DNA from 4 places in the Microbispora sp. NPDC088329 genome. Region 4 is predicted to be linked to each of the others. Evidence: riboswitches for the same ligand, from Rfam matches in the RefSeq annotation. Region 4 holds a riboswitch; each other region holds the start of a gene.
What was found. A riboswitch is a leader RNA that binds a small molecule or an ion and turns the genes downstream of it on or off. The one in region 4 is predicted to bind cyclic di-AMP.
Positions count from the first base shown of each region.

Region 1: another riboswitch for cyclic di-AMP. It lies ahead of AB0O28_RS06765 (C40 family peptidase); the one in region 4 lies ahead of AB0O28_RS36550 (GH25 family lysozyme).
Region 2: another riboswitch for cyclic di-AMP. It lies ahead of AB0O28_RS08835 (CHAP domain-containing protein); the one in region 4 lies ahead of AB0O28_RS36550 (GH25 family lysozyme).
Region 3: another riboswitch for cyclic di-AMP. It lies ahead of AB0O28_RS28265 (NlpC/P60 family protein); the one in region 4 lies ahead of AB0O28_RS36550 (GH25 family lysozyme).

Region 1 is NZ_JBFBIP010000002.1:505,381-508,581, reverse strand. It holds gene AB0O28_RS06775 (NYN domain-containing protein) at 1-10, shown strand, start outside; gene AB0O28_RS06770 (NlpC/P60 family protein) at 146-1,108, shown strand; cyclic di-AMP (ydaO/yuaA leader) riboswitch at 1,414-1,567, shown strand; gene AB0O28_RS06765 (C40 family peptidase) at 1,642-2,214, shown strand; gene AB0O28_RS06760 (hypothetical protein) at 2,450-3,201, shown strand, end outside.
Region 2 is NZ_JBFBIP010000003.1:324,568-327,768, forward strand. It holds gene AB0O28_RS08825 (excinuclease ABC subunit UvrA) at 1-421, shown strand, start outside; gene AB0O28_RS08830 (hypothetical protein) at 538-1,002, shown strand; gene AB0O28_RS08835 (CHAP domain-containing protein) at 1,248-1,928, opposite strand; cyclic di-AMP (ydaO/yuaA leader) riboswitch at 1,943-2,074, opposite strand; gene AB0O28_RS08840 (HAMP domain-containing sensor histidine kinase) at 2,295-3,201, opposite strand, start outside.
Region 3 is NZ_JBFBIP010000018.1:3,330-6,530, reverse strand. It holds gene AB0O28_RS28275 (helix-turn-helix domain-containing protein) at 1-32, shown strand, start outside; gene AB0O28_RS28270 (LuxR C-terminal-related transcriptional regulator) at 106-354, shown strand; gene AB0O28_RS28265 (NlpC/P60 family protein) at 435-1,394, opposite strand; cyclic di-AMP (ydaO/yuaA leader) riboswitch at 1,547-1,716, opposite strand; gene AB0O28_RS28260 (amino-acid N-acetyltransferase) at 2,091-2,642, shown strand; gene AB0O28_RS28255 (RDD family protein) at 2,781-3,201, shown strand, end outside.
Region 4 is NZ_JBFBIP010000031.1:27,129-30,329, reverse strand. It holds gene AB0O28_RS36560 (oxygenase MpaB family protein) at 1-698, opposite strand, end outside; gene uppS (polyprenyl diphosphate synthase) at 695-1,399, opposite strand; cyclic di-AMP (ydaO/yuaA leader) riboswitch at 1,774-1,915, shown strand; gene AB0O28_RS36550 (GH25 family lysozyme) at 1,927-2,649, shown strand; gene secD (protein translocase subunit SecD) at 2,707-3,201, opposite strand, start outside.

The DNA.
Region 1 (3,201 bases), on a different contig from region 4:
CCGAGGCTGAACGACGTGCGCACGCTCCGCTCCGGCGTCGTCGCCGCGCGTGATGACCGCCGCGAATACCTGCGAATAGGTTGAGACTTCATGATCGCCTAGATAGAGTCGCGCCGCAGGTTTCGTTGATCCAAGAGGGGGCTCAGTGCGAGGGCGTGTGCCGGTGGCCGCCGGTTTGGCCACGGTGGTCCTGCTGACGCCGGTGACGGGCGCGCAGGCGGATCCGAAGCCCACGGTCGCGCAGGCCAAGGCGAAGCTGAGCAAGCTCAACAAGCAGGCCGACACACTCGTGGACCGCTACAACGCGGCCAGCGAGAAGTGGAAGAAGGCGAGGGAGAAGTACCTCGCGATCAACGGCGACTACAAGAAGCAGAACGTCCGGGTGGAGGCGCTCCGCTCCGGGCTGGTCACGATGGCCGTCAACAGCTACCAGGTCGGCGACATGGGGTCGTTGGGCGGCGTCTTCTCCGGCGGCGACCCCGACTCGATGCTCAGCGGCCTCGCGACGCTCAACCACATCTCCGCCGAGCGTGCCGGGCGGCTCAAGGAGTACGAGAGCGCCATCAAGGACCTCAAGGACCGCCGCGACCGCAGCAAGGCGCTCTACAAGGAGGCCACTGACGTCAGGGGTGAGCTCGCCGACGAGAAGGAGAAGGTCGACAAGCTCGTCAGGGAGCAGATGAAGCTCCTGCGCTCACTCGGGACGTTCAACCCCGGCAACCCCAACAGCCCCGGCGTCGTCTACACCGGGCCCGCGTCCGGCAACGCGCTCGCGGCTCTCCAGTTCGCCTACAAGCAGGTCGGCAAGCCGTACCGCTACGGGGGCACCGGACCGGACGGATGGGACTGCTCAGGGCTCGTGCAGGGCGCCTGGGCGGCGGCCGGGGTGACCCTGCCCCGGACCAGCTACGAGCAGTGGGCCTGGGGGGCGAGCCGCCGGGTCTCGCTGGACGAGCTCCAGCCGGGAGACCTGCTCTGGCATGCCGGGTACGGGCATGTCGGCATCTACGCCGGTGACGGCAAGGTCGTCCACGCTCCGCAGACCGGCGATGTTGTGAAGATTGTCACACTTGCCGAGTATCACGCGATCGGCGCCGTCCGCCCCTGACGTCCGCGACTTCTGTGCTTTTTGTGGCTGCTGTGACCGGATTCGCCGCCCGTTGCCAGGATTGTGAGCAGAGTCACATTTAGCCCTTTCGCGCTGCGGGTACGCTGCCGTTTCTTCTTGGTGACCTTCGTTATCCGATCTTTATGCGACGGGAGGGCTTTGCCGAACGCGGCGGGTCCTCGGTAGCTTCTGGGCCGCGGCGAGCACGCCTCGCCGTCGCGAGCCCGGTCCGGCCGGCCGGTCGCGCAGTCATCCACCGTCATCGGCGCCCTTCACCACTCTCCCCTTCGCGGGATCCCCCCGGCGCCGGTGGCATGCCGAGTCCGTGCAGTCAGGAGGCACGGAGCCGGGGAACCATCGACCTTCACCGAAGGTCCGGGGTGAATCGGCGCGTCGCGCGCCGTAGGGCGACTTCCCCGCCCGAACCCGTCAGCTAACCCGGTAGGCGTGAGCGGAAGACCCGAGGAGAGATCCTGTCTACCACCCCCGCTAGTCTGTCCCGTCTTGCCCGAATTGCCCTTGGAGGTGCCGCTTTGACGGCATCCGTAGGGGTCGCCGGTGCGCAGCCGGCGGCGGCCGACACGGTGACGGTCACGGTCGTCAAGACGGACACAGCGGCGAAGACCGCCGCGAAGACGACCACGAAGGCGAGCACCGGCACCACCGCTCGCAAGGCCGCCGTGAAGAAGCAGCAGACCAGGAAACGCGCCGCCAAGCGGAAGATCGGCAGGGGCGTGCTCCAGCAGGTCAAGGCCGAGCGCGCGGTCAAGGCCGCCAAGAAGCAGATCGGAGACCCCTACCGCTACGGCGCCACGGGACCGGGCGCGTTCGACTGCTCGGGCCTGGTCCAGTACGCCTGGCGCCAGGCGGGCGTACGGCTGCCGCGCACGACGTGGTCCATCCGCAGCGCGGTCAGGAAGAAGGTGTCCTGGGGTCACTTCGAGCCCGGTGACCTGATCTTCACGAGCGGCGGCGGCCACGTCGGCATGTACGTCGGGCACGGCAAGATGATCCACGCTCCGCACACCGGCACGCGGGTCCGGATCGACAAGCTGGACGCCTACCGGAGGAGCACCTTCGTCGGTGCCGTCCGTCCGGGCGTCTGACGGGCACCGGTCACCAGCCCCCTCGACCGGCGCCGTCCCTACGGCCCCGCCCACCTCGCCGAGGTGGGCGGGGCCGTGACATGTGCTGGTTAGCATGCACGGCGTGACTCCTCCATCCCCTGAAGGGGACGGTCTCCCGCCGTGTCCGGCTGAGATGTCCCCCTGCCGGATGGACCCGGCAGTCCCCTCGCCAGAGCGGACGGCTCCGCGGACGGCGACCGGCGAGGTCTCCGCGGTGCCCGGGAGCGTGGCGGCGCCTGCGCGGGCCGATCGGCGCCACGCCGCAAACCCGCCCCACAGGTTCCGTCTCCGCCGCACGGCGGCCGTCGCCGTCGCGCTGGCCGTGCTGCTGGCCGGGCCTGCCGCCGCGGCCCCGCCCGACCCGCTGCGTCCCCTGCTGACGCGTGCCCGCGCCGCCGTGCGGGAGCATCCGGACATGTGGACCGGCGCCTCCGTCGTCCGCGGCGAGCGCGTCGTCGTCGTCGGGTCGCCCGGGTCGCTGGTCGCCGGGATCGCCGCGCTGGCCGGCGAGGCGGACCGTACGGTGACGAGGGTCTGGGGAGGACACGGCCGAGGACACGAGGGCGCGGTGGTCCTCGTGCCGCGCACCGAGGAGCAGGCGGCCGTGCTGGCCTCGCCGGCGAAGGTGGACGATCTGGCGGCCGTCGCCACGGCCGGCCGGGTGATCGTGCAGCCTGCCGCGTTCGCCCGCCTGACCGCGACCGGCCGTCTGGTCGTCGTGACCCACGAGCTGACGCACGTCGCGACCGCCGGCCCCCGCGCCGTGCCGATGTGGCTCATGGAGGGCTTCGCCGACTATGTCGGCTATCTGGACAGCGGCCTGCCGGTCCGGACGATCGCCGCCGAGCTGGCCGCCGACGTGGCCGCGGGGAAGGCGGCGCTGCACGGTCTGCCGGGGCCCGCCGACTTCGCCGCCAGGCCCGCCCAGGCGTATGAGGAGGCGTGGCTGGCCTGCCGCTACATCGC
Region 2 (3,201 bases), on a different contig from region 4:
GGCGCGCACGCCGGCCGCGCGCGCCATCCTCGACCGGCTCGCCGACGTCGGGCTCGGCTACCTCACGCTCGGCCAGCCGCTCACCACGCTGTCCGGCGGCGAGCGGCAGCGGCTCAAGCTGGCCACCCACATGGGCGACAAGGGGGGTGTCTACGTCCTGGACGAGCCGACCACCGGCCTCCACCTCGCCGACGTCGAGCAGCTGCTCGGCCTGCTGGACCGGCTGGTCGACTCCGGCAAGTCGGTCATCGTGATCGAGCATCACCAGGCCGTCATGGCGCACGCGGACTGGATCGTCGATCTCGGTCCGGGCGCCGGTCACGACGGCGGCCGGATCGTCTTCGAGGGCACTCCGGCCGATCTCGTCGCCGCCCGCTCCACCCTCACCGGCGAGCATCTCGCGGCCTACGTCGGCGCCTGACCGGGGCCGTCGGGGCCGTCGCGGGCACCGCGACGGCCCCCCGCAGGAACATGTCGTCAGGACACGTCAGGCACTAGGGTGACCGCGATCGCCTGCGTCGGCAAAAGGAGATGATCATGACCACCGACCCGACGATGACCCGGATCGGTCAGGGGGTGGAGTTGCATCACCACCAGGGCCGGCGTGAGGCCGCGCGCGACCTGTTCGCGCAGATCTGGGACGACATCGGCGGTGAACAGGGCGACCCGCTGCATGTTTGCGTCCTCGCCCACTCGATGGCCGACGTACAGGACGACGTGCACCAGGAGCTGATGTGGGATCTGCGTGCGCTTGCCGCCGCCGATCTCGTCACCGACGAGCGGGTGGCCCAGGCCGGGGTGCCACTTTCCGTGGCCGGCCTGTATCCGTCCTTGCACCTGAACCTGAGTGAGTGCTATCGCAAGCTGGGCGACTCAGGCCGCGCCCGTGAGCATCTCCAGCAGGCGCGGGCCTTGATCGGCGAACTCGGCGACGACGAGTACGGGCGGCTCATCAGGGGCGGCCTGGAGCGGCTGGCCGAACAGTTGGGCGAGGCCACCTGACGCGCTCCGGTTTGATCGAGTCGGACCCCACCAGGAACGCCTGTCCTTCTAGGATCACTGGGTCTGTTGGAGGCTCGATCCTTGCCCCGATCGACCCGGCCGGACGGCCCCGCTCGGGAACCCGTCGCGGATCGCGGCGTGCGCATGCACAGCGATAGCGGGCGGCACTCCGGTCCTTCGCGTGGACGGCGAAGCGCGCCGGGATCGCCGGCGCGCTTCGGGGTCCGTGCCGGACCGCCGGCCCGTCAGGCGGAGGCGGTGGTGGAGGCGTCCGCGGGATACATCGGGTAGCCGTACCCGACCACCTGCGAGGTGGGGCGGGTGCGGGTCTCGACGGCGCCGCCGTCGCCCGTGTTGCCCTCGATGGTCCGGATGGTGCCGTCGCCGTTGTCCTTGACGACGAAGCCGACATGCACGATGTCGTCGATGTCCTTGCTGCCGTTCCAGTTGAAGAACACCACCGCGCCCGGCTTGGGCGTCTGACCCCAGCGGCCGTGGTCGGCGAACCAGCGGGCGTGCTCGACCGTGTAGGCGTCGGAGCCCATGACGGGCCCGATGCCGAGCTGGTCGCCGACCCAGGAGACGAACATGTCGCACCAGGCGGCGTTGAGGTAGCCCTTCAGGGTGCCTCCGTCGCGGGCGAGGGTCTCACGGGCGCGGGGCGAGGACATGTACCACTGCTGGAACTTGGTTCCGCCGCCGGCCGCGTTCTCGCTGATCCCGACCTGGCTCCTGGCCAGGGTCAGCACGTCCGCGGCGCTGATCTTGGGCAGCGTGGAGGCGATCTCGGCCATGGACTGCGAGGCCGCCGGGCCCTTGCCGGCGTGCGGGTTGTCGGCGTGCGCCGCCGGCGACGCGACCAGCACGGTGGCGGCGAGGGCCCCGCCCGCGAGGGCAGCGCGCATACAGGTGTTGAGGACGTGCATGGTGGGGCGAACTCCCTTACTTCCATGCCGCCTACCGGGTTAGCTGACGGGTTCGGGCTGGAAGTCGCCCTACGGCAGGCATGCCGATTCACCCCAGGAGAGGTGGGTCCCCGGCTCCGCGGACGCGGACTCGGCGGCCGGGCGGCAGGCCGGTATCGGCCGGCCGCGTCGGTCTGAGGAGGGCTTCTTGACCATTGAGATGAGCAAGTGCGCCCTGAGATGCCTAAAAGGTAATAGACCAGGTCAAACCGGTCAAGTTAGACCAAGTCAGATTTTACGGTGCTTAGTGCGGCAAGTCGGGCGGGGTGGGTAGCAGGCCGCGCCACGTGATCATCAGGGGCGCGCCGTGGCGCGCGCAACCCGTGATCACCCGGGCAGGCGCACGGTCACCGCCAGGCCGCCTTCCGGCCGGGCCAGCGCCTCCGCCGTGCCGCCGTGTGCCACGGCGATGGCCCGGACGATGGACAGGCCCAGCCCCGCCCCCCGGGCGGAACGCACGCGGTCGCCGCCGAGCCGGCGGAACGGCTCGAACATGTCGTCCACCTCGTACGGCGGGACGAGGGGCCCGGTGTTCTCCACCGTCACGCTCACCCCGGCCTCGTCCTCCCGCAGCCGGACCCAGACCTCTCCGTCGCGCACGTTGTACTTGATCGCGTTCTCCAGCAGGTTGAACAGGCAGCGCTCGAGGAAGAGCGGATCACCCTGCGCGACCGCCGGGCGCAGGTCCTCGTGGACGACCACCTTCCCGCGTCGCGGCTGCAGGTCGATCTGCTCCATCACCGTGCGGACGACCTGCCGCAGGTCGACCGGCCTGCGGCAGGTCACCTCCTGCTCCGACTGGGCCAGCATGAGCAGGCCCTCGATCAGCCGCTCATACCTCGCGTTCGTGCCCAGCAGCGCGCGGGCCAGCGCCTTGAGGTCCTCCGACGCGGCCGGTTCCTCCAGCGACACCTCAAGGACCGTACGGTTGACCGCCAGCGGGGTGCGCAGCTCATGGGAGGCGTTGGCGATGAACCGGCGCTGGGCGTCGAACACCCGGTGCAGCCGGTCGAGCATCGCGTCGAAGGTGTCGGCGAGCCGTTTGACCTCGTCCTGCGGGCCGCGCAGGGCGATCCGCTCGTGCAGCGTGCTCTCCGACAGCCGCTGCGCGGTCTCGGTCACGCGGTCGAGCGGGCGCAGAGCGCGGTCGGCCACCAGGTAGCCCAGCACCACCGCGACGGCCCCGACCAGGATCATGACGATCACCGTCGACCTGAGCACGTCGCTCAGCACG
Region 3 (3,201 bases), on a different contig from region 4:
CGTACGACCGGCGGGCCGACTCCGCACCTTGACGACCTTCGTGGCAGGCGTTTACCGTCCCTGAAGGGTGGGCCGACGAATCATCGTCGTGGGGGAGGGCGGACGATGGGTGTTCCCGAGGTCGTCTACCGAGGTGGCAATCCCGCCTCGGACCTTGACCGTGCCGGTCTCACCGAAGAGGACCTGCTTCTCCTCGCGGAGCTGGCCAAGGGCGTGACAGCCGATCGCGTGGGCCGCAGTCTCGATGTCAGCGGTCGCACCGTGCGGCGCCGGCTGCGGGGCATCTGCGACCGGATCGGCGTCGCGACCGCGATCGAGGCCGTCGCCTGGGCGGCACGCCGTCGTCTCATCTGACCGCGTTCCGCCCCACGCCCTCGGTTCGGGACGACTCAGTCGGCGACCCGGTTCCACCCCACGCCTTCGGTTCGGACGACTCAGTCGGCGACCCGCACCGCTCCCGCGAACGGCCGCCCGGCGATCCTCGCGATGTGGATGACGTCTCCCGTGCGCGGCGCGTGGATCATGTAGCCGCCGCCGATGTAGATGCCCACGTGGTGCAGGTCGGAGTAGAAGAACACCAGGTCGCCGGGGCGAAGCTGGTCACGGGAGATGTGCGTGCCCGCCGTCCACTGGTCGCCGGTGTAGTGCGGCAGGCTGACGCCGACGGCCTGGTAGGCCGCCATGACCAGACCCGAGCAGTCGAAGGAGCCGGGCCCCTCGGCGCCCCACACGTACGGCTTGAGCTGCTGCCTGAGCGCCCAGCGTGCCGCCTGGGCCGCCTTGCCGTCGCCCACGATGGGGAACGACATCCTGCTGCGCGTCTCGCTGCCGACCGTCCGGGAGACCTGCCGGTAGAGGCTGCTCTCGGTCTTCTTGATCAACTTATTGATCTTGTCGCGCCGGGAGTCGAGGCCGGTGAGGAGTTTCTTGACCTCGGCCTGCCGGGCGGAGGCGCTCTGCCTGGCCCGCGCGGCGGCGTCCATGGCCTTGGTGACCTCCGCGACCTCCTGGCTTCCCTGCAGCTCCAGGGCGTACGTCGTGGTGGCCTGGTCCAGGTACTCCCTGGGGTCGCCGTCGCCGCCGATGAGCGCGAGCGCGCCGCTGAGCCCGTTGGTCATGTAGGAGTGCTGTGCGAGAGCGCTCGCCTTCTGCCGGCGGACCTCCAGCTCGGCCTCGCTCTTGGCGAGGTTCTTCTTGGCGAGCTCGGCGGACCGCTCGGCCGCCTTCAGACGCACGCGCTCGCCGTTGTACTGCTCGGTGAGGCTCTCGATCTCGGTGTAGAGGCTCTCGACCTGCTCTGTGAGCTCCTTGAGGCTCGGCTTCGGGTCGGCGGTGGCGCGGACCACCGGGGCGCCGAACGTGATCGCGGTGAGCGCGACGCCGACGAACGCCAACCGGCGGATTGCACCCGGACCGGCCGTGCCGGATCCGGACTGTCGGCCGCGGGCGTGCCTGCCCGCCGACCGTCCTCCACGCATGCGCAACCGAGCTCCTCTCCCACATGCGCCCCGGGGCGGGCCCGCGTCATCGGGACGGGACCGCTCGGCGGGGCGCTACTGAGCGCCTACCGGGTTAGCTGACGGGTTCGGGCCGGAGTAGCCCTACCTTGACGGATTCACCCCTTGACGATCTGAGATCGAACCGATCCTGATCCTGCAGTTGGGTCCCCGGCTCCCCTCCGCACGCGGTGCTTCGAAGACTCGGCGCCCGGCCGCCGTGAGCGTGCACGATGACCGGCATCGTCGCAGGACGATAGTGCACGGCGAGTTCTTGCTCAACCAGAACTCCGAAACCCGTCTACGTTTGACAACCGATTGATCACAACCGGGTCACGAGTTCGGCACTGGTATGTCCGCGTTCACCTGGGTTTGAGCGGATCTGAGTCTTTGTATTGGCTGCTGGGACTCTCGGGAAAAATGGGACGAACCGGAACTGCTGCCGCCGGGCGGGCGGGTCGTTCGCCCGTATCCTGGCGGCTACGCACAGTCAGGCCCTATGTCGAGTGTGGCGTTTGGGCATGACCGTTATCCATGATGCCGCTGGACGCCGACGGTGAGGGATCGCCCGTGGTCCGGCTAGGCTGGCCGCTCATGGAGCAGGTCGCCGCGCAGACGCCCACCGGAGAGGGCGCCACCGCCGTGACGGTGCGCCGGGCCAGGACGCCCGACGTCCGGGCCATCCGGCGCCTTGTCGACGCGTACTCGGGAGTCGGTCCCCGTCTGCTCAAGAAGAGCACGGTGACGCTGTACGAGGACGTCCAGGAGTTCTGGGTGGCCGAGATCGGCGGTCAGGTCGTCGGGTGCGGCGCGCTGCACGTGCTGTGGGAGGACCTGGCCGAGATCAGGACCGTGGCGGTGGATCCCGCGGCGCGCCGCGGGGGAATCGGCCATCAAATCGTCGCGGCGCTCATCGAGACCGCCAGGGACCTCGGTGTGCGGAGGGTCTTCTGCCTCACCTTCGCGGTCGAGTTCTTCGCCCGGCACGGTTTCAGGCCCATTCAGGGCACCCCGGTCTCCCCCGAGGTGTACGCGGAACTGCTCGCGTCGTACGACGAGGGCGTCGCCGAGTTCCTCGACTTGGAGCACGTCAAGCCGAACACTCTGGGGAACACCCGAATGCTGCTGCACCTCGATCGCCATTGATGAAGGCTGGTTTGTGATCTTTGACGCTGATTGTCGACCGCCGCAAAGGTGACTGTTGATACACCTGTCGCTACTTTTGGCAATATCAGCGTGTGCTACAGACGTGCGGCGCATGCGTCTTCGAAACGAGGTGACACGGTGAGCACCGGACAGCCGCCGTACCCCCAGGACGAGTCGGACGGAACGCCACCGCCGTCATCGAGCCCCGGGTACGGCACGGACAGACCAGCCCAGGACTACGACCCCGACGTCACGGTCGTCAGCTATCGCCAGCCCGGGCAGCAGACGGGCCCGCAGCAGCAGCCCGGCTATGACCCCGCCCAGGGCGGTTACGGCCAGCAGCAGGGCTACGGCCAGCAGCAGGGCTACGGCCAGCAGGACTACGGTCAGCAGCCCGGTTACGGCCAGCAGCAGTACGGTCAGCAGGGCTACGGCGCCCAGCAGGGCCAGCAGCAGTACGGCCAGTCGTCCCAGGGTGGCTACGGCCAGCAGCAGGACTACGGTCAGCAGCAGTACGGCCAGCAGGGCTACGGCGCCCAGCAGAGCCAGCAGCAGGGCT
Region 4 (3,201 bases):
GACTCGGGCAGCGACGCCACGACGACGGCGCTGGCCGTGGGCCCGGCGAGCGCCCTGCCCGCCGCCCACACGGCCGGCCGGTCCCGTAGCAGAGGGGGAGCGGGCACCTGCGCGAACAGGCGGTCGAGGATGACGTGGACCGCTTCGGTGTTCTCCAGCCGCTCTTCCACGAAGCGCGCGTAGTAGCGCCAGAACTCCCGCAGGGTGGGCGGCAGCTTGCCCCCGTAGGGGTCCATCAGGGCGAGGAACGCCCGGAACTCGGCGTACAGCCGGTCCAGGGCGGGGCCGTCGAGGGACTCGCCGCTCAGCCGGCACATCGTGACCGTGGACTCGAACAGCGTCGCCACCACCCAGGCGCGCGCCTCGGAGTCGGCGGCGTTGAACGGGCGGCCCTCCGCGTCGACACCGGTGATGCGGGCGTGCAGGCGGTTGAGCCGGGCCGCCTCCCGCTGCCGCACCTGAATGTCGGGGTCGACGATCCGCTGCGTGCTGAGCACGGTGTTGCGCAGCCGCCGCCACGGGTGCGCGACGAAAGTCGAGTTGGTGATCAACGCCGCGCCGATCTGCGGGTGCGCGGCCTCCAGGACGATGGCCCGGGTCGCCACCAGCCCCCAGCGTGCCTGCCGGGTCAACCGGTGGAGCATCGATCCCGGGCCGAGCGGATCGGCGTCGGTTCCGGCTGCTGCTGCGTCGCTCATCGACATCCCTTTCCCATAGGGGCCGGTGCCTGTACGCCGCCGTACCGGCGCTCGCGCCGCCGGTAGGCCTCCAGGCACTCCCAGAAGTGCTCGGCCCGGAAGTCGGGCCACAGCACCCGGGGGAAGACCCATTCGGCGTACGCCACCTGCCACAGCATGAAGTTGGAAATCCGCTGCTCTCCGGAGGTGCGGATGACCAGGTCCACCTCCGGCATGTCGGGGTGGGGCAGGCGACGGGCGAAACTCTCCTCGGTGACCTGCTCGGGCGGCACCCCGTCGCGGATCAGCGACCGGGCGGCCTCGATGATGTCGCGACGACCGCCGTGATCGAACGCGACCGTCAACGTCATCCGCCGGTTGTCGTGGGTCAGCGCCGTCAGGTCGGCGATGTCCCGCGCCAGCGCGGGCGGGATCCGCGGGTCTGTGACCCCGAGGAACCGGCATCGGATCCCGCGTGTGTGCAGTGACAAGGCGTGTTTGCGTATGGCGCGCCGCACCAGGCGCAGCAGGACGTCGACCTCGGGGGCCGGGCGCCGCCAGTTCTCCGTTGAGAAGGCGTACAGGCTCAACCACTCGACGCCGGCCGTGTGCGCTGCCTCGATGACGTCGATCACGGCGGCCTCCGCCGCCCGATGCCCCGCGGTGCGGGGCAGCGACCGCTGCGCGGCCCACCGGCCGTTCCCGTCCATGACACACGCCACGTGATGAGGGATGCCTCTCACACCGCCCGCCTCGAGGAGAAGCACAAGACCACTCCCGTCGTTCGTCGCGATCCCCTCCCCAGGTTCGGGAGGGAGGAGGAGGGTGATCCCTCCGGAGACGGACTCTTTCACGCAGGGCAATTGATTGACTACTTACCGTCGGTAGCCGTGATCCTTACCCCGGACTGACGGGCCCGAGGGTGCGCCGACGCCATCTCGCCGCGGCAACTCGCGCGCAGGTAAAGACGCCTTTTGTCCTGTTTACACCATTCTGGTGCGGTGTGTACCTTTAGGTGCCACGGCAATGGGTACCGGCGGTCTCCGCCTTCTCGTGTCCGTTGCCGTGTCGTTGCCCGGTCCACGCGATCAGGATGATCGCGCGGCCGCCGAATCCGCGTCCTGCGGAGCCGGGGACCCATTTCCTGGGGTGAATCGGGCGCAGCCCCCAGATGCGTCCGTAGGGCACTTCCTGCCCGAACCCGTCAGCTAACCCGGTAGGCGGCATGGAAGCAAGGAGTCAACCCCGTATGCCCACCCATCGGCTCTCCCTCGGCCGCCGGCCCTCCCGCCGGCGCCTGCGCTCCGCCCTCGCGGCGGCGACCCTCGCGGTCTCGGCCGCCTCGGCCACCGTCACGGCGGCCGTCGTCCTGTCCGCCCCGGCCTACGCCAACCCGCACACGTACGGCCAGGACGTCTCCGGCTACGAGGCCGACCACGACTGGGTGAACAGCCGCGCGCAGTTCGGCTTCATCAAGGCCACCGAGGGAACCTCGTGGACCGACTCGTCCTTCCCCCGCCACTGGCGGGAGCTGGAGAAGAAGGGCATCGTCCGCGGTGTCTACCACTACGGCCATCCCTCCAACGACCCCGTCGCCGAGGCCGACCACTTCCTCGAGGTGGTGAACGCGCAGCCGAGCAAGCCCGGTGACATCCTGGTGCTCGACCTGGAGACCACCGACGGCGAGTCGGTCGCACATGTCAACAAGTGGGCCAAGACCTGGCTGGAGTACGTGACGGCCAAGACCGGGACCAGGCCGATGTTCTACAGCGGCTGGAACTTCGCGAACGAGTACGGCGGCGGCCTCGGCCAGTACCCGCTGTGGGTGGCCCACTACAGCAAGGCCCCGGGCGACATCACGCCGCCCGCCGACTGGAAGTCCTGGGCGATCCATCAGTACACCGACTCGCCCATCGACCAGAACGTCTCCGCGCTGACGCCCGCTGAGCTGCGCGCACTCGGCCGGCGCTGATCCGGCGCTGATCCGCTCTCGTGGCCCCGGGCACGTCCCGGGGCCACGACTCGCGGCTCAGACGACCGCGCCCGATCCGTCACGAGTGACGGGCCTGCGGCGCGGGGCGGCGGGAGCGGGCGGCGGCTGCGAGCTGCGCCTCTCCAGCGCGATCGCCACCGGCCCGGCCACGAACGACGACGACAGCGTGCCGACGACGATGCCGATCAGCAGGGCGACGGCGAAGTCGCGCAGCGAGTCGCCGCCGAACACCGCCAGCGCCGCCAGGATGAACAGCGCCCCGAGCCCGGTGTTGACGGTGCGCGGCACGGTCTGCAGGATCGCGGCGTTCACCACCCGGTGGAACGGCTCCCCGCGCCGCACCGGCCACAGCTCGCGCACCCGGTCGAAGAGCACGACCTTGTCGTTGACCGAATAGCCGATGATCGTGAGCATCGCGGCCAGGAAGACGCCGTCGATCGGCTTGCCGAGCCAGGCGAACGCGCCGACGACGACGGCCGCGTCCACGAACAGCGCCGCCACGGCCGCCGTGCCGAACGTCCACCGGAACCG